Regions from separate parts of the Streptomyces sp. NPDC088810 genome, predicted to be linked through region 2. Evidence: riboswitches for the same ligand, from Rfam matches in the RefSeq annotation. Region 2 holds a riboswitch; each other region holds the start of a gene.
The links. Region 2 has a riboswitch for cobalamin ahead of ACIP4Y_RS06410 (cobalamin biosynthesis protein). Riboswitches for the same ligand answer to the same signal wherever they lie in the genome.
Positions count from the first base shown of each region.

Region 1 (6,245 bases), on a different contig from region 2:
GAAACCCACGCCGGCGCGTTCCCCGCCTGGCTGGCACCCGTCCAGCTGGTGGTGCTGCCGGTCGCCGAGGACCAGGTGGAAGCGGCGGCGGCGCTGGTCCGGGAGGCGCTCGCGCTCGGCCTGCGCGCCGAACTCGCCGGGCCCGGGGAGGGCACCCTGGGCGCGAGGATCCGCGCGGCCCGCCTGGTGCCGTACCAGGCGGTGATCGGCGCCCGGGAGGCCGGCGCCGGGCTGGCCGCCGTACGCCTGCGGGACGGCCGCCGCCCCGGTGCGCTGCCGGTGCCCGACCTGCTGCGCCGGATCACCGAACGAGTGGCGGCACGCGGTACCGCCCTGTGGGACGGGGACCACCCGCAGCCCTGACCCGAGTTGCGCCTCACCCACCCGAGGGGCGCGGGCCCCCGCCCGACCGACCGACAAGAACCCGCGCCCGGGAAGCGGCCCGCGTCCGGGAGGTGGCCAGCGCTCGGGAAACGGCCCGCGCCCGGGAGGTGGTGCGCGCCCGGGAAGTGGCCCGCGTCCGGGAGGTGGCCAGCGCTCGGGAAGCGGCCCGCGCTCCGGAAGGGATCTGCGCCCGGGAAGCGGCCCCGCCCGGGAGGTGGCCCGCGTTCGGGAAGTGGTGGGCGCTCGGGAAGTGATCTGCGTCCGGGAGGTGGCCCCTGCTCGGGAAGCGGCCCCCGCCCGGGAGGTGGGGCGCGCTCGGGAAATGGCCCGCGTCGGGAAGTGGCCAGCGCTCGGGAAGTGGTGCGCGCTCGGGAAGGGATCTGCGCCCGGGAAGCGGCCCCGCCCGGGAGGTGGCGCGCGTTCGGGAAGTGGTGCGCGCTCGGGAAGATCTGCGCCCGGGCCTGGCAATCGATGGCCGGGAACGGTCGCGACGGCCCGGCCTGATCTATCGTCGGCACGACGGAAGGAGTCCGCCGTGACCGGTCAGCCCATTCCCGTGATCATCGACTGCGACACCGGGGTCGACGACGCCCTGGCCCTGCTGTTCGCCGTACGCCACCCGGGACTCGACCTCAGGGCGGTGACCTGCGTGGCCGGGAACACGGACGTGGACGGGGTGGTCCGCAACACCCTCACCGTGCTGGAGCAGGCGGGCGCCCCCGACATCCCGGTGGCGCGCGGCGCCGAGCGCCCCCTGCTGGAGCCCGCCCGCTCCGCCCCCGTGCACGGCGCCGACGGCATGGGCGACCTGGGCCTGCCCGCGCCCGCCCGGACCCCGGTGGCCGTCGACGCCGTCACCCTGCTGCACCGCGAGATCCTCGCCTCCCCGCGCCCGGTCACCCTCATCCCGACCGCGCCGCTGACGAACATCGCCCTGCTGCTGCGCACCCACCCGGAGGTGACCCGGAACATCGAGCGGATCGTGTTCATGGGCGGCGCGGTGGCCACCGGGAACGCCACCCCGGTCGCGGAGTTCAACGTCTGGCACGACCCGGAGGCCGCGGCGATCCTGCTCACCGCCGGGGTGCCGATCACCATGTACGGCCTGGACGTGTTCCAGCAGGTCGTCGTGGACAGCGCCGAGGTGCACCGGCTGCGCACCAGCGCCGAGCCCGGCACCCGCCTGGCCGGCGAGCTGCTCGCCCACCGGCCGGCCCACCAGGGCGAGCCGCCGGAGGCCGAGGAGGCGGGCGGCCTCGGCGACGCCGGCGCGGTGTGCGCGGTCGCCGACCCGGTGGGCATCACCACCCGCCTCCTCCCGGTCGAGGTCTCCCTCACCCCCGGCCCGACCCGCGGCCAGACCGTCGTCGACCGCCGCCCCCGCCTGGGCGAGTCCGAGATCCACGAGGGCGGCCGTGAACGGGCCCTGATCGACGTGGCCCTGGAGGTGGACGTGGAGCGTTACGTGAAGCTGTACCTGGAGACGGTCCGCCGCTAGCTACTCGGCGGCGGCGGAGGCCGTCCAGCGTTCCTCCACCCGGGCGACCTTCCAGTACGCCAGTGCCGCCGCCCACACCAGCACGAACAGGCCGACGATGAGGTAGCCGACGTTGTCCAGGTCGAGGCCGGCGATCCAGCCGGTGACGTCGTCGTGCAGGCCGAACTTCTCGTGCAGGACGCCGACCAGCTCGATGGTGCCGATGAAGAAGGCGACGGCGATGGACAGGCCGGTGATGGCGAGGTTGTAGAAGACCTTGCGGACCGGGTTGGAGAACGCCCACTGGTAGGCGAAGTTCATGAACGTGCCGTCGAGCGTGTCGAACAGGCTCATCCCGGCGGCGAAGAGCAGGGGCAGGCAGAGGATCGCGTACCAGGGCAGCCCGGCCGCCGCGCCGGAGCCCGCCATCACCATCAGCGTGACCTCGGTGGCGGTGTCGAAGCCGAGGCCGAAGAGGAAGCCCAGCGGGTACATCTGCCCGGGCCGCGAGACGGACTTCGTGAGCCGGCCGAGCATGCGGTTCATGAACCCCCGCGAGTCCAGGTGCTGCTCCAGCTCCTTCTCGTCGTACGCCCCCGCGCGCATCGCCCGGAACACCCTGAGGATGCCGACCAGCGCCACCAGGTTCAGGGCGGCGATGAGGTACAGGAACGTCCCGGAGACCGTCGTACCGAGGAAGCCCAGCACCTGGTGGGTGGTGGACCCCTCGTTCATCACCCGTCCGGCCAGCGAGGTGCCGCCCGCGATGAGCAGCGCCAGCAGCACGACGACACTGGAGTGCCCCAGCGCGAACCAGAACCCCACCGACACCGGCCGCTTGCCGTCGGCCATCAGCTTGCGGGTGGTGTTGTCGATCGCCGCGATGTGATCGGCGTCGAAGGCGTGCCGCATGCCGAGGGTGTAGGCGGTGACGCCGAGCCCGACACCGAAGACCTCGCTGCCCACCTTGTAGCGCTCGGGGGCGACGAGAAGAAAGAGGATCCCGAAGGCGACGACGTGCAGGGCGACGATCACCGCCAGCAGTCCCACCGTCTTGACGGTGTCCTCACGTCGCCAGCGGAAAGACGCAGCATCGGCCATCGGTTCACGCTCCAACACCTCGTGGATCACTTCGTGACTGCCGTGGCCGGTCTCCTGGCTGACGGGTCGAACGTCCGCCGTCCCTGCCTTCCCGGTCGTACGACCAGTGGCCCGGCGCGAGCCGGACGGAACGGGAACTCCCCGATCACAGTGGCGAGGGCCGCGTCGACCTTCCATCGACTTCCCGAACACCACGGCCCGCCCACCGTAGGGGGGCACGCGGTTTCCTGCATAGCCGCGTACCGGCGCAGGTAGGCAAGATCACAAACGAGGTGCGCCCTTCGCCGCCCGGCGCGTGGCGCCGTACCGTGCGTTCCCTTTCCGGGCAATGTGGACAGATACAGATTCCGTACCGTCGTCCGTCCCCCATGGGAGCCCGTATGGCAGACCTCTCGCCGGATCTCTCGTCCAGGAACCCCGACTGGTGGCGGCAGGCCGTCATCTACCAGGTCTATCCGCGCAGTTTCGCCGACGCCGACGGTGACGGCCTCGGTGACCTGCGGGGCATCGCCGAGCGGATGGACCACGTGGCCGCGCTCGGTGTGGACGCCCTGTGGCTGAGCCCCTTCTACCCCTCCGAACTCGCCGACGGCGGCTACGACGTCATCGACCCGCGCGGGGTCGACGAGCGCCTCGGCACGCTGGACGACTTCGACGCCCTGGTCGCCGAGGCGCACCGGCTCGGGCTCAAGGTCGTCGTGGACATCGTCCCCAACCACACCTCGCATCTGCACCCCTGGTTCCAGGAGGCGCTGCGTGCCGGGCCCGGCTCGGCCGCCCGGGAACGCTACGTCTTCCGGCCGGGGCGCGGGGCGCACGGGGAGCTGCCGCCCAGCGACTGGCAGTCGGTGTTCGGCGGCAGCGCCTGGCGGCGGGTGCCCGACGGGGAGTGGTACCTGCACCTCTTCGCCCCGGAGCAGCCCGACCTGAACTGGGACAACGAGGAGGTACGCGCCGACTTCCGCACCACCCTGCGGTTCTGGTCCGACCGGGGTGTGGACGGCTTCCGCGTCGACGTCGCCCACGGCCTGGCCAAGGACCTCACCGAGCCGCTCCGGGACGTCGGCGACATCGGCGCGACCGGCGAGGAGGCGCTGCCCCGGGTGGCGCCGGGCAGCCACCCGTACTGGGACCGCGACGAGGTCCATGAGATCTACCGCGACTGGCGCAAGGTCTTCGACGCCTACAGGCCGCCCCGCATGGCCGTCGCCGAGGCCTGGGTGCCGGGCGCCCGCCGTGCCCTGTACGCCCGCCCGGACGAGCTGGGCCAGGCGTTCAACTTCGAGTACCTGGAGGCCCGCTGGGACGCCGAGGAGCTGCGGGACGTCATCACCGCCTCGCTGGCCACGGCCCGGACCGCCGGTGCCTCCGCGACCTGGGTGCTGTCCAACCACGACGTCGTACGGCACGCCTCCCGGCTCATGCTGCCGCCCGGCACCGACCCGGCCGCCTGGCTGCTCTCCCACGGCACCGCGCCCGCGGTCGACCCGGCGGCCGGTCTGCGCCGGGCGCGGGCGGCGACCCTGCTGATGCTGGCGCTGCCCGGTTCGGCGTACCTCTACCAGGGGGAGGAACTGGGACTGCCCGAGGTCGCCGACCTGCCCACCGAGGTGCTCCAGGACCCGATCTGGGAACAGACCGGCCATGTCCGCAAGGGCCGCGACGGATGCCGGGTGCCGCTGCCGTGGACGACGACCGGACCGTCGTACGGCTTCGGGCCCGGAGCCGGCTGGCTGCCGCAGCCGGCGTCGTTCGCGGCGTACGCCGTCGAGGCGCAGGCCGGCGCCGAGGGCTCCACGCTGGAGCTGTACCGCACGGCGCTGCGGCTGCGCCGCAAGCTGCTGGAGGGGGAGACGCTGGCCTGGACGCCGGACGCGCCCGCCGCCGTGCTGGACTTCGCCCGCAGCGAGGGCTGGCGCAACGTCACCAACCTGGGCACGGACCCGGTCCCGCTGCCGCCGGGCGAGATCCTGCTGGCCAGCACGCCTCTGCCGACGGGCAGGACGCTCCCGCCGGACACCACCGTGTGGCTGGCCTAGGGCCTGAAGTCTGAAAGACCTCAGCCCCCCGTCGGACCCGGGTTCGGGCTCGCCCCCGCAGCCGGGGCGCCGCCGCCGCTGATGAGGCCGCTGATGTCCACCGGGCTGGCGGTGGCGGTCGCCGGCGGGGTGAGCACCACCTCCGGCTGGCCGGGGGGCGGGGCCGGCGGGGTCAGGTCCGAGTTGGGCAGCTTCGGCGGGGTGGTCTGCTGGAAGAGGGTCTGGTCGAAGTCGACCAGGCCCGTCTTCTCCATCACGGTCATGTGGTCCAGCACCGTGTCGTTGGCCTGGTCGGCGAGGGCCCGGATCAGCGAGTTCTTGGTGGTGGAACGGATCTTCGCGATCCCGTTGAAGATCGAGCCGTGCGTCATCCGCAGGATGTTGGCGAAGTCGGTGTCGAACTGCTTGCCGGTCTCCGACTTCAGCGTGTTCACGAAGCCCTCCTGCTGCGGGCTCGCCACGTTGGGCAGCGTGATGTTCAGCATCGGTGCGATCTTGCGGCAGGTGGTGTCCAGCGCCGCGTGCCCGTCGATCAGGTGCTGGCTGGCCGTGATCACCGCCTTGGAGCTGCCCTTCTGCAGCCCGATCTGGCCCACCGGGTACTCCCACAGGCCTGCCGCCCGCACCTTCACCACGAAGTCCCGGTCCTGCTCGGTGAGCGGTCCCCACTGGGTGTTGGCGATGACGCGGTCCTGCGCGCTGGAGACCTTGTCCAGACCGAGCATGCCCGGGTAGGCGAGGGCGGCGAGGGTCAGGGCCATCGCACCGCCCACGAAGAGCGTTCCCGTCGTGTTCCGCGAAAAGCGCACCGTTCCTCCTGCCTGGGGATCCCGCCATGACTCGGACGCACAGCAGTACGGACGCGGAGGTGATTTTTCTCAGCGGTGCCGGGTAAAGGATCGCCCCGGCCCGTTGGCCAAACGTTGGCCGCTCCTGGACGGAAGGTTGACCTCTCCTCGGGAGAAGGCAGACCGGGCGCGCCCCTAGATTCGCCGCATGCCCCCACAGCCACCGCCCCGCACTCCGGCCGCGCTGCCCGTCCTGCCCTACCGCAAGCCCACCAAGGGCCGCGACTACTGGGTGCTGGACGACGTCCTGCCCGGCATCGACGCGGTACGGCAGCGGTGCCTGGACAAGGACGACTGGGTGCAGGGGTATCCGTACACCTCCGAGACCTGGCCCGGGCTGCGGGCCATGCCCGGCCTCGAACCCGGTGAACTCGCCCGCATCGAGCGGCTGGTGAA
Region 1 is NZ_JBIVJQ010000007.1:16,875-23,119, reverse strand. Features, by position in the region: gene thrS (threonine--tRNA ligase) at 1-363, shown strand, start outside; gene ACIP4Y_RS22385 (nucleoside hydrolase) at 920-1,882, shown strand; gene ACIP4Y_RS22380 (HoxN/HupN/NixA family nickel/cobalt transporter) at 1,883-2,962, opposite strand; cobalamin riboswitch at 2,989-3,173, opposite strand; gene ACIP4Y_RS22375 (glycoside hydrolase family 13 protein) at 3,343-5,001, shown strand; gene ACIP4Y_RS22370 (DUF4142 domain-containing protein) at 5,022-5,774, opposite strand; gene ACIP4Y_RS22365 (DUF6445 family protein) at 5,998-6,245, shown strand, end outside.
Region 1: it holds a riboswitch for cobalamin, as region 2 does, so the genes downstream of both, ACIP4Y_RS22380 (HoxN/HupN/NixA family nickel/cobalt transporter) here and ACIP4Y_RS06410 (cobalamin biosynthesis protein) in region 2, are expected to answer to the same signal.

Region 2 (6,245 bases):
TCCACTCCAGCTGGGCGGTGCGGTCGTAGGCCTGGTCGAGGGTGGTGCCGTAGGTGATCGTGCCGTGGTTCTGCAGCAGGCAGCCGGAGCGGCCGGTGAGGGCGCGGAGCATGTTCCCGGCCAGTTCGTCGGTGCCGTAGGGGGCGTAGGGGGCGACCCTGATCGGGCCGCCGAGGGCGCCGGCCATGTAGTGCACCGGCGGCAGTTCGGTCACGAGCGTGGAGACGGCGGTCGCGTGCACGGCGTGGGTGTGGACGACGGCGCGGGCGTCGGTGGTGCGGTAGACGGCGAGGTGCATGGGCAGCTCGCTGGTCGGCACGAGCGTGCCGAGCACCTGGCGTCCGGTGAGGTCGACGCCGGTGAGGTCGGCGGGGGTGAGCCGGTCGTAGGGGACGCCCGACGGGGTGACCAGCACGAGGTCACCGATGCGCGCGGAGACGTTGCCGGAGGTGCCGACGACCAGCCCGTCGGCGACGGTCCGGCGCGCCGTCGCGACCACGTCCGCCCACAGCCGTGCCACGTCCTGATTCCCGGCCTGGTGCCCGGCCTGGTGTGTGTCGTCCGTGTTCCGCAGCGGTTCAGCCATGCGGTGATCCTGCCAGCCGGACCGGGCGGTGAGCGGGCGGGATCGGTCGCTTCCGCGCAAACCGTACGGCCGAACGGGCGGATCCGGCCACGAAACGCTCGGAAGGGGCCCGGATGCGGTGATCGTCGGGCCTTCAATGGCCTCTCTTGCCCACGGGACGATCGCCGCCGCCCGCGGTCGTCCGCCACCCCGGGGAGACGCATGGCCCGCGAACGCACCCTTGTCCGCCGCCGCGCCGGTGTCCTCGCGGCGGTCACGGCGGCCCTCGCCCTCGCGGGCACCGCACCCGCGTCGGCCGGGCCGGCGGGACCCGGCGAGCCGGCAGGGCAAGCCGAGGCAGCCGGAACCTCACAGCCGACCGGAACCCGGCAGGCAGCCGAAACGTCACAGCACGCCGGAGCCTCCCGGTTCGCCGGTCTGTGGACGCTCGCCGCCGCGCTGCCCCGGGGGCACGACGTCTCGTCCCACCAGAAGCGCGTCGACTGGGCCGCCGCCGCGGCGAAGGGCGCCCGGTTCGTGTACGTCAAGGCGACCGAGTCCACGACCTACCGCAATCCCTACTTCTCCGGGCAGTACTCCGGCGCCCGCAAGGCCGGCCTGCTGCGCGGCGCGTACCATTTCGCCCTGCCCGACCGGTCCTCCGGCACCCGGCAGGCGGCGTACTTCGTGCGGCACGGCGGCGACTGGCGGGCGGACGGCTGGACGCTGCCGCCCGCGCTGGACATGGAGTACGACCCGTACAGCACGCAACACAAGTGCTACGGGCTGGGCAAGGCCCGGATGGTCCGCTGGATCCGGTCCTTCAGCGACGAGATCAAGCGGGAGACCGGCCGCCGTCCGGTGATCTACACCACGACCCAGTGGTGGAAGCTGTGCACCGGGAACAGCCGCGCCTTCTCCTCCTCGAACCCCCTGTGGATCGCCCGGCACGGCACCTCGCGGCCGGGAACGCTGCCGGGCGGCTGGCACTACTGGACGTTCTGGCAGTACGCCACCACGGGCCGGCTGCCGGGTGACCAGAATCTCTTCAACGGCTCCCTGAGCCGGCTGCAGATCCTGGCGCGGGGCCGGTAGCCAAGCGGCGCCTGGGGCGAGGGACACAAGCGGAATCTCTCGCGCGCGTTACTGACACCCTCGCGCCCGCCTCAGTTCATCTTCCGTTCACCCAGGTTGCCTACGTTCGACCAGCCAATGACCTCGAACGATTGCCTGGGTAAATGGAAAGCTTCTCGCTGATCCTCGCGATAGTGGTCGTCACCGCTCTCGCGTTCGATTTCACGAACGGTTTCCACGACACCGCGAACGCGATGGCCACCACCATCTCCACAGGCGCCCTGAAGCCGAAGATCGCGGTGACCATGTCCGCCGTCCTCAATCTTGTGGGCGCCTTCCTCTCCGTGGAGGTCGCGAACACGATCTCCAAGGGTCTCGTCGACGAGACCGGCATCCGTCCCGAGGTCATCTTCGCCGCCCTGGTCGGCGCGATCCTCTGGAACCTGCTGACCTGGCTGGTGGGCCTGCCCTCCAGCTCCTCGCACGCCCTGATGGGCGGCCTGGTCGGCGCCACCGTCGCCTCCGCCGGCTTCGGCGCCGTCCACGGTGACGTCCTGGTCACCAAGGTGCTGCTGCCGGCCGTCGCCGCGCCGATCGTCGCGGGCCTGGCCTCGCTGCTGGCCACCCGGTTCTCCTACGGCATCGGCGGGACCGCGGACGGCGAGGCCACCCGCAAGGGCTACCGCGCCGGCCAGATCGCCTCCGCCGGCCTGGTCTCCCTGGCCCACGGCACCAACGACGCCCAGAAGACGATGGGCATCATCACCCTCGCCCTCGTGGCCGGCGGCTCGCTCGCCCCCGGCTCGAACCCTCCCACCTGGGTGATCCTCTCCGCCGGCCTGGCCATCGCGCTCGGCACCTACATCGGCGGCTGGCGCATCATCCGCACCATGGGCAAGGGCCTGACCGACCTGGAGCCGCGCCAGGGCTTCGCCGCGCAGACCAGCGCCGCGACCGCCATCCTGGCCTCCTCGCACCTCGGCTTCTCCCTCTCCACCACGCACGTCGTCTCCGGCTCGGTGATGGGCGCGGGCCTGGGCCGCAAGGGCGGTGTGGTCCGCTGGTCCACCGCGACCCGCATGTTCGTCGCCTGGGCGCTGACCCTGCCGGCCGCCGCGCTGGTCGGCGCCGGTGCCGAGTTCGTCACCGGCCTGGGTGACTGGGGCACCGCCGTCGTCGCCGTCTTCCTCGTCGCCGCGAGCGCCGCGATCTGGAAGATCTCCCGCCGCGAGGTCGTCGACCACACCAACGTGGTCGAGGAGACCGACGAGCCGGCCGGCGTGGTCACCACCGCCATCGCCGCCGTGATCCCGCCGCCCACCGGCACGGTCGCCGCCGATCTGGACCTCGCGTTCCCGCAGCAGACCACCGCCCCCGCCGAACCGGCCACGGCCAGCCCGCCGGCCGCCGCGGTCTGACCCCGAGCACCCGGTTACCGAAGGAAGCACTATGAAGATCGACTGGGCAGCCCTGGGCTCCGTGTTCGGCGTCAGCCTCGTGGTCACGGTGGGCCTGGTGGCCCTGTTCACCCTCGGCATCGCGGGCCTGAACCGCCGCGAGAAGGCCGTGGCGCAGGGCGGCTCCGCCGGCCTCGCCGTCACCGGCGCCTACCTCTGCTTCGCGGCGTGCGCGGCGGCGGTGGCGTACGGCATCAACCTGATCGTGGCCAAGGCCTGACCGATCCACCCAAAGGCTCCCCTCCCCGCGGAGGGGAGCCTTTGCCGTAGCCCCGAACGGCCCGCACGCCCCGCGGTGTGGGGATCGGCACACTCTCCCCTCCCAGGTCAAAGGCAAGTTGACGGCCGTTCCGGGGGCGTGGTGGACTGCCCGGGCCATGTACGGCGGCAGGAGAGGAAGCCGGTGCGAATCCGGCGCGGTCCCGCCACTGTCACCGGGGAATGAACCCCGGGAGCCAGGAACTCTCACCGCCGATTCACGTCGAACCAGGGCGCGGACACCCTGAGTGAGGACACATATCGCCATGCTCGGCTGCCCATCGAGGACCCGTACCAGGCCCGTTCCCGTCCCCACGGCCGGTTGAGCCGATGGGTGCCGATCGCACATACGCGTACGGCGCCGCCGCCGGCGTCCTGGGGGACCTGCTTCTCGGCGATCCGCGCCGCGGGCATCCCGTCGCCGCGTTCGGCCGGGCGGCGGGCGCCGTGGAAGGCGCGTTGTGGCACGACCACCGCGGCTGGGGCGCCCTGCACACCGCCGTGTGCGCCGGCGGCGCCGTCGCGCTCGGGGCGCTGGCCGCGCGTGCCGTACGCCCCTCCCGTACCGCCTCCGTCGCGCTGACCGCCGCCGCCACCTGGGCCGTCGTGGGCGGCACCTCGCTCGCCCGGGAGGCCCGCACGATCGGGCGCGCGCTGGAGTCCGGGGACGTCGAGGCGGCCCGGGCGCGGCTGCCCCACCTGTGCGGCCGGGACCCGCAGGCGCTGGACGCCGACGGCATCGCCCGGGCCGTGGTCGAGTCGGTCGCGGAGAACACCTCCGACGCGGTGGTGGGCGCCCTCGTGTGGGGCGCGGCGGCCGGGGTTCCGGGGCTCCTCGGCTTCCGGGCGGTCAACACCCTGGACGCGATGGTGGGTCACAGGTCGCCCCGCTTCCGGCGCTTCGGCTGGGCCGCCGCCCGCCTCGACGACGTCGCCGGCTGGCCGGGGGCCCGGCTGACCGCCGTACTCGCCGCCGCGGCCGGACCGGATCCGCGGGGCGCCCTGCGCGCCTGGAAGGCCGACGCGCGCCGGCACCCGAGCCCCAACGCCGGGCCCGTGGAGGCCTCCTTCGCGGGTGCCCTCGGCGTCCGCCTGGGCGGGACGCTCTCCTACGGCGGCCGGGTCGAGCACCGCCCGGTGCTCAACGGCGCCACCGGACGGCCGGTCCGGGTCACCGACATCGACCGGGCCGTACGGCTCTCCCGCCGCGTCGGCCTGCTCGCCCTCGGCAGCACGCTCGCCGTGCGCCGACTGCTGAAAGGACGCGGGAAGTGAACGGTGGTCTCCTCGTCGCCGGCACAACCTCCGACGCCGGCAAGAGCGTCGTGACGGCCGGTATCTGCCGCTGGCTGGTCCGCCAGGGCGTGAAGGTCGCGCCGTTCAAGGCCCAGAACATGTCCCTCAATTCGTTCGTGACGCGCGAGGGCGCCGAGATCGGCCGGGCGCAGGCGATGCAGGCCCAGGCCTGCCGGATCGAGCCGACCGCGCTGATGAACCCGGTGCTGCTCAAGCCCGGCGGCGAGCAGAGCAGCCAGGTGGTGCTGCTCGGCAAGCCGGTGGGCGAGCTGAGCGCGCGCGGGTACCACGGCGGGCGCCAGCAGCGGCTGCTGGGCACGGTGCTGGACTGCCTGGCCGAGTTGCGGGGCACGTATGACGCGGTGATCTGTGAGGGGGCGGGCAGCCCGGCCGAGATCAACCTGCGGCGGACCGACATCGTCAACATGGGGATCGCGCGCAACGCGCGGCTGCCCGTGCTCGTCGTGGGCGACATCGACCGCGGGGGTGTCTTCGCGTCCTTCTTCGGCACGGTCGCCCTGCTCTCGCCGGAGGACCAGGAGCTGATCGCCGGGTTCCTGGTGAACAAGTTCCGCGGCGACGTCTCCCTGCTGGAGCCCGGCCTGGACATGCTCCGGGATCTCACCGGACGGCGGACGTACGGTGTGCTGCCCTTCCGGCACGGGCTCGGCATCGATGAGGAGGACGGGCTGCGGGTGTCGCTGCGGGGCACCGTACGGGAGTCCACGGTCACGCCCCCGGTCGGCGAGGACGTGCTGCGGGTCGCCGTGTGCGCGATCCCGCTGATGTCCAACTTCACCGACGTGGACGCGCTGGCCGCCGAACCGGGTGTCGTGGTGCGGTTCGTGGACCGGCCGGAGGAGCTGGCGGACGCCGACCTCGTGGTGGTCCCGGGCACGCGCGGGACCGTACGGGCGCTCCAGTGGCTGCGGGAGCGGGGGCTGGCCGACGCCCTCGTCCGGCGGGCCGCGGAAGGGCGCCCGGTCCTCGGCATCTGCGGCGGCTTCCAGATCCTCGGCGAGCACATCGAGGACGAGGTCGAGTCCCGCGCCGGAGCCGTCCACGGCCTCGGCGTGCTGCCCGTCCGGGTGCGCTTCGCCCGCGAGAAGACCCTCACCCGGCCCAGCGGCGAAGCCCTGGGCGAGCGGGTCGACGGCTACGAGATCCACCACGGCGTGGCCGCCGTCGAGGGCGGCGAACCCTTCCTGGACGGCTGCCGGGTCGGCCAGACCTGGGGCACCCACTGGCACGGATCGCTGGAGTCCGACGGCTTCCGGCGGGCCTTCCTGCGCGAGGTGGCCGCCGCAGCGGGCCGCCGCTTCGTGCCCGCGCCCGGCACCTCCTTCGCCGCGCTGCGCGAGGAGCAGCTCGACCGGCTCGGCGACCTGATCGAACAGCACGCGGACACGGACGCGCTCTGGCGGCTCATCGAGTCGGGCGCGCCGCAAGGACTGCCTTTCATTCCACCGGGAGCGCCCGCATGAGCACAGTGTTGTTGTTGTCGACCGCCGACACGGATCTGCTGGCGGCCCGGGCCTCCGGCGCCGGTTACCGTATCGGCAACCCCACCCGGGTCGACGTCGCCGAGGAACTGC
Region 2 is NZ_JBIVJQ010000001.1:1,393,700-1,399,944, reverse strand. Features, by position in the region: gene ACIP4Y_RS06430 (class II aldolase/adducin family protein) at 1-586, opposite strand, end outside; gene ACIP4Y_RS06425 (lysozyme) at 788-1,660, shown strand; gene ACIP4Y_RS06420 (anion permease) at 1,804-3,057, shown strand; gene ACIP4Y_RS06415 (hypothetical protein) at 3,089-3,316, shown strand; cobalamin riboswitch at 3,442-3,584, shown strand; gene ACIP4Y_RS06410 (cobalamin biosynthesis protein) at 3,685-4,629, shown strand; gene ACIP4Y_RS06405 (cobyric acid synthase) at 4,626-6,134, shown strand; gene cobN (cobaltochelatase subunit CobN) at 6,131-6,245, shown strand, end outside.

Region 3 (6,245 bases), on a different contig from region 2:
GGCGGGTCTGCTCGGCACCGACGTGGGCCTGCCGATGCTGATGCTCTCCCGCCACTCGCTGGACCGCGAGGGCCAGCCGGTGGAGTGGGTGCGCTCGGTGTACCGCGGTGACCGGTACAAGTTCGTGGCCCGGCTGAAGCGGCCCGCGGAGTAACCGCCGGGCACGTTCGCCGAATCGAGATACCGATATGCGGACGAGGTCTTCCACTCCCACGACGGCGTCACCTAGATTGCCTGCGCATTACACAGGTGATCAGCGAGGGGACGGAGCCGTGGCATGTCCGAAACGCCTGAAGTGAGACCGCCGGTGGTGACACCGGGCCGGGTGATCATCGCCCTGTGTCTCGTCGCGCCCTTCGTGGCGATGCTCTGGGTCGGCTCGTACGCCAAGACGGATCCCGCGTTCATCGGGATCCCGTTCTTCTACTGGTACCAGATGCTCTGGGTGCTGATCTCCACCGCGCTCACCATGCTGGCGTACAAGCTCTGGCAGCGTGACCAGCGCTCCCGCCAGGGCGCGCAGGGGGGTGCGGCGAAGTGAAGGACGGCGTCAACGGCGTCGCGCTCGGCGTCTTCATCTTCTTCTTCCTGGCCGTCACGGTCATGGGCTTCCTGGCCGCGCGCTGGCGCAGGGCCGAGAACGAGCAGTCCCTGGACGAATGGGGTCTGGGCGGCCGGTCCTTCGGCACCTGGATCACCTGGTTCCTGCTCGGCGGTGACCTGTACACGGCGTACACCTTCGTCGCGGTACCGGCGGCGATCTACGCGGCGGGCGCGTCCGGCTTCTTCGCGGTGCCGTACACGATCCTGGTGTACCCGCTGATCTTCACCTTCCTGCCGCGCCTGTGGTCGGTCTCGCACCGGCACGGGTACGTCACCACCTCCGACTTCGTGCGCGGCCGGTTCGGCTCGAAGGGCCTGTCGCTGGCGGTGGCGGTGACCGGCATCCTGGCGACCATGCCGTACATCGCGCTCCAGCTGGTCGGCATCCAGGCGGTGCTGGACGTGATGGGCGTCGGCGGCGGCGAGAACACCAACTGGTTCGTGAAGGACCTGCCGCTGCTGATCGCCTTCGGTGTGCTGGCGGCCTACACGTACTCCTCCGGCCTGCGCGCCCCCGCGCTGATCGCGTTCGTCAAGGACACGCTGATCTACATCGTCATCGGTGTGGCGATCATCTACATCCCGATCAAGCTGGGCGGGTTCGACGACATCTTCGCCAAGGCGGGCCACGCGTTCAGCCAGGTGAATCCGGCCACGAACAAGCCGCGCGGCGCGCTGGCGCCGGCGGACGCGAACCAGTGGACGTACGCCACGCTGGCCCTCGGCTCCGCGCTGGCGCTGTTCATGTACCCGCACTCGATCACCGCGACCCTGTCGTCCAGGAGCCGTGAGGTGATCCGCCGCAACACCACGATCCTGCCGCTGTACTCCCTCATGCTGGGTCTGCTGGCCCTGCTGGGCTTCATGGCGATCGCGGCCGGAGTGAAGGTCACCAACGGCCAGCTGGCCATCCCGCAGCTGTTCGAGGACATGTTCCCGGACTGGTTCGCGGGCGTGGCCTTCGCGGCGATCGGCATCGGCGCCCTGGTCCCGGCGGCAATCATGTCCATCGCGGCGGCCAACCTCTTCACCCGCAACATCTACAAGGACTTCATCAAGCCCGACGCCACGGCCGCGCAGGAGACCAAGGTCTCCAAGCTGGTCTCGCTGCTGGTGAAGGTCGGCGCCCTGGTCTTCGTCCTCACCATGGACAAGACCGTCGCGATCAACTTCCAGCTGCTGGGCGGCATCTGGATCCTGCAGACCTTCCCGGCCCTGGTCGGCGGCCTGTTCACCCGCTGGTTCCACCGCTGGGCACTGCTCACCGGCTGGGCGGTCGGCATGATCTACGGCACGGCCGCCGCGTACGGCATCGCCTCGCCGACCCAGAAGCACTTCGGCGGCAACGCCAAGGAGATCCCGGGCATCGGCGAGATCGGCTACATCGGCCTGACGGCGTTCGTCCTGAACGTTGCGGTGACCGTGGTCCTGACCGTCGTCCTGCGGGCCGTGAAGGCCCCCGACGGCGTCGACGAGACCAGGCCGGAGGACTACACGGCCGACGCCGGCGACCCGGGCGTCCAGGTGGAGCTGCCCCCCGCGACCGCAGGCGCCAGCCACTAGGCAGCCGCCGCTCGACGGGCCGTCGGAGGCACCTCCGGCGGCCCGTCGTCGTACCGGCGGGCCGCTCCCGACGCGTACGACGACCGGGCGCGATCACAGCCGGGGCCCATGACACCGTCGTCGCCTCCGGTGGCCCCCGGCCGGCCCTGCGGCCGGGACAGGCCGACGTACGAGTTGCCTCTCCGACACCGGACCGGCACAACATCTGGGGGTGCCACGGGAACCCGGCACTAGATGTATGCTCGTGATCGCTGTCGCCGCAGGGGAATCCGGTGTGAGTCCGGAACTGTCCCGCAACGGTGTACCTGCGTGCATCCGCACGCCTGTTGAGTCCGAGGACCTGTCGGCAGCACACCCGGACGTCCGGTCCGGGTGGGTTCTGAACGTCCGGGCCTCGTGGAGTGGGCCGGTGGACGCGACGCCGTGCGCGCTCGTGGCTGCCCCCTGCCCTCCGCCAGGCCCCCGTGCCGAGCGAGGGAGAGCCCCACGTGACCATCGCGCCAGCCGACCCGGCTTCAGTCAGCGAGCTGGAGACCGACGGTCCCGGTACCGCACTGCTGCGGACCCTGACCGAGCTGACCGCCGACCTGCCCGACGCGGACCCGGGCCGGATCGCCGCCGCCGCGTTGCGCGGCCGGTCCGCGCGGGCCGACGAGGCGGAGCTGCGTGAGCTGGCCACGGAGGCGGCCGCCGGCCTGATCTCCGAGGACCCCGCCTACTCGAAGCTGGCCGCCCGGCTGCTGACCCTCACCATCCGGGACGAGGCCGCCTCGCAGGGCGTGACGTCCTTCACCGAGTCCGTCGTGGTCGGGCACCGCGAGGGCCTCATCGCCGACCGCACCGCCGAGTTCGTGCGCCTGCACGCCGAGCGGCTCGACGCGCTGGTCGACGCCTCCGCCGACGACCGGTTCGGCTACTTCGGCCTGCGCACCCTCTACTCCCGTTACCTGCTGCGCCACCCGATCACCCGCAAGGTGATCGAGACGCCCCAGCACTTCATGCTGCGCGTGGCGAGCGGTCTGGCGGAGGACGACACGACCCGCTCGGTGGACGAAGTCGCGTCCCTGTACGGCCTGATGAGCCGCCTGGACTACCTGCCGTCCTCCCCCACCCTGTTCAACTCCGGCACCCGGCACCCCCAGATGTCGTCCTGCTACCTGCTGGACTCGCCGCTGGACGAGCTGGACTCCATCTACGACCGCTACCACCAGGTCGCCCGGCTCTCCAAGCACGCCGGCGGCATCGGCCTGTCGTACTCCCGCATCCGCTCGCGGGGTTCGCTGATCCGGGGGACGAACGGGCACTCCAACGGCATCGTGCCGTTCCTGAAGACCCTGGACGCCTCCGTGGCCGCGGTGAACCAGGGCGGCCGGCGCAAGGGCGCGGCCGCGGTCTACCTGGAGACCTGGCACTCCGACATCGAGGAGTTCCTGGAGCTGCGGGACAACACCGGCGAGGACGCCCGCCGCACCCACAACCTCAACCTCGCGCACTGGATCCCGGACGAGTTCATGCGCCGGGTCAACGCCGACGAGCAGTGGTCGCTGTTCTCCCCCGCCGACGTCCCCGAACTGGTCGACCTGTGGGGCGAGGAGTTCGACGCCGCCTACCGCAAGGCCGAAGCCGCCGGACTGGCCAAGAAGACGCTCCCCGCGCGGGAGTTGTACGGCCGGATGATGCGCACCCTGGCGCAGACCGGCAACGGCTGGATGACCTTCAAGGACGCCGCCAACCGCACCGCGAACCAGACCGCCCTGCCCGGCAACGTCATCCACTCCTCCAACCTCTGCACCGAGATCCTGGAGGTCACAAGCGACGGCGAGACCGCCGTCTGCAACCTCGGCTCCATCAACCTCGGCGCCTTCGTGCAGGGCGAGGACATCGACTGGGAGCGCCTGGACGAGACCGTCCGCACCGCCGTGACCTTCCTCGACCGCGTGGTGGACATCAACTTCTACCCGACCGAGCAGGCGGGCCGCTCCAACGCCAAGTGGCGCCCGGTCGGCCTCGGCGCGATGGGCCTGCAGGACGTCTTCTTCAAGCTGCGCCTGCCCTTCGACTCCCCCCAGGCCAAGGCCCTCTCCACGCGGATCGCCGAGCGGATCATGCTCGCCGCCTACGAGGCCTCCGCCGACCTCGCCGAACGCAACGGCCCCCTGCCCGCCTGGGAGCAGACCCGCGCCGCCCGCGGAGTCCTCCACCCCGACCACTACGACGTCGAGCTGACGTGGCCGGAGCGGTGGGACGCCCTCCGCACGCGCATCGCGGAGACGGGCATGCGCAACTCGCTGCTCCTCGCGATCGCGCCGACGGCCACCATCGCGTCCATCGCGGGCGTGTACGAGTGCATCGAGCCGCAGGTCTCCAACCTGTTCAAGCGCGAAACCCTGTCCGGCGAGTTCCTCCAGGTCAACTCCTACCTGGTCCAGGACCTGAAGAACCTCGGCGTCTGGGACGCCCGCACCCGCGAGGCCCTGCGCGACTCCAACGGCTCCGTACAGGACTTCCTCTGGATCCCGGAGGAGGTGCGTGAGCTGTACCGCACGGCCTGGGAGATCCCCCAGCGCGGGCTGATCGACATGGCCGCCGCCCGCACGCCCTTCCTCGACCAGGCCCAGTCCCTGAACCTGTTCCTGGAGACGCCGACGATCGGCAAGCTCTCCTCGATGTACGCCTACGCCTGGAAGTCCGGGCTGAAGACGACGTACTACCTGCGCTCGCGTCCCGCGACGCGTATCGCGCGCGCCGCCCAGGGCCAGGCGCAGGCCGCCAAGCCCGTCCCCGCGCAGCAGGTCGCCGAGCCCGACGCGATCGCCTGCTCCCTGGAAAACCCCGAGTCCTGCGAGGCCTGCCAGTAATGACCAGCCGAAACACCAACCTGCTCGACCCCGGCTTCGAGTTGACTCTCCGCCCCATGCGCTACCCCGACTTCTACGAGCGCTACCGGGACGCCATCAAGAACACCTGGACCGTCGAAGAGGTCGACCTCCACTCCGACGTCGCCGACCTCGCCAAACTCACGCCCGAAGAGCAGCACCTCATCGGCCGCCTCGTCGCGTTCTTCGCGACCGGCGACTCGATCGTCGCGAACAACCTGGTGCTCACGCTCTACAAGCACATCAACTCCCCCGAAGCCCGCCTCTACCTCTCCAGGCAGCTCTTCGAGGAAGCCGTCCACGTCCAGTTCTACCTGACCCTGCTGGACACCTACCTGCCCGACCCGGACGACCGCGCCGCAGCCTTCGACGCCGTGGAGAACATCCCCTCCATCCGCGAGAAGGCCGAGTTCTGCTTCAAGTGGATCAACGAGGTCGAGAAGATCGACCGGCTGGAGAGCAAGGCCGACCGCCGCCGCTTCCTGCTCAACCTCATCTGCTTCGCCGCCTGCATCGAAGGACTGTTCTTCTACGGCGCCTTCGCCTACGTCTACTGGTTCCGCAGCCGCGGCCTCCTGCACGGCCTCGCCACCGGCACCAACTGGGTGTTCCGTGACGAGACCATGCACATGAGCTTCGCCTTCGACGTCGTCGACACCGTCCGCAAGGAAGAACCCGACCTCTTCGACGACCAGCTCCAGCAGCAGGTCACCGACATGCTCGCCGAAGCCGTCGAAGCCGAGCTGCAGTTCGCCCGCGACCTGTGCGGCGACGGCCTGCCCGGCATGAACACCGACTCCATGCGGCAGTACCTGGAGTGCGTCGCCGACCAGCGCCTCACCCGCCTCGGCTTCGCCCCCGTCTACGGCTCCGAGAACCCCTTCTCGTTCATGGAGCTCCAGGGCGTCCAGGAACTGACCAACTTCTTCGAGCGCCGTCCGTCGGCGTACCAGGTCGCCGTGGAAGGCACGGTCGACCTGGACGAGGACTTCTGAGCGACCGCTGCTTCGGCTCCCCGGCGCCGCCCGTCCGTACGGCCTCGACCGTGCGGTACGGGCGGCGCCGTCCGCTGTGACGGGAGATCCGGGGGCTGTCAGGCGGGGCGAGCCGCGCCGTGGCGCCTCCCGTGGGGCCTAGCCTCCTGGGCCGGCCCGGTGTGCGTCCCCGGCTGTTGGGCCTGCCTGAGCTGCCGGTCGATGCGCC
Region 3 is NZ_JBIVJQ010000010.1:257,188-263,432, forward strand. Features, by position in the region: gene ACIP4Y_RS29045 (GntR family transcriptional regulator) at 1-154, shown strand, start outside; gene ACIP4Y_RS29050 (DUF3311 domain-containing protein) at 278-541, shown strand; gene mctP (monocarboxylate uptake permease MctP) at 538-2,166, shown strand; cobalamin riboswitch at 2,395-2,529, shown strand; gene ACIP4Y_RS29060 (ribonucleoside-diphosphate reductase subunit alpha) at 2,655-5,024, shown strand; gene ACIP4Y_RS29065 (ribonucleotide-diphosphate reductase subunit beta) at 5,024-6,037, shown strand; gene ACIP4Y_RS29070 (hypothetical protein) at 6,136-6,245, opposite strand, start outside.
Region 3: it holds a riboswitch for cobalamin, as region 2 does, so the genes downstream of both, ACIP4Y_RS29060 (ribonucleoside-diphosphate reductase subunit alpha) here and ACIP4Y_RS06410 (cobalamin biosynthesis protein) in region 2, are expected to answer to the same signal.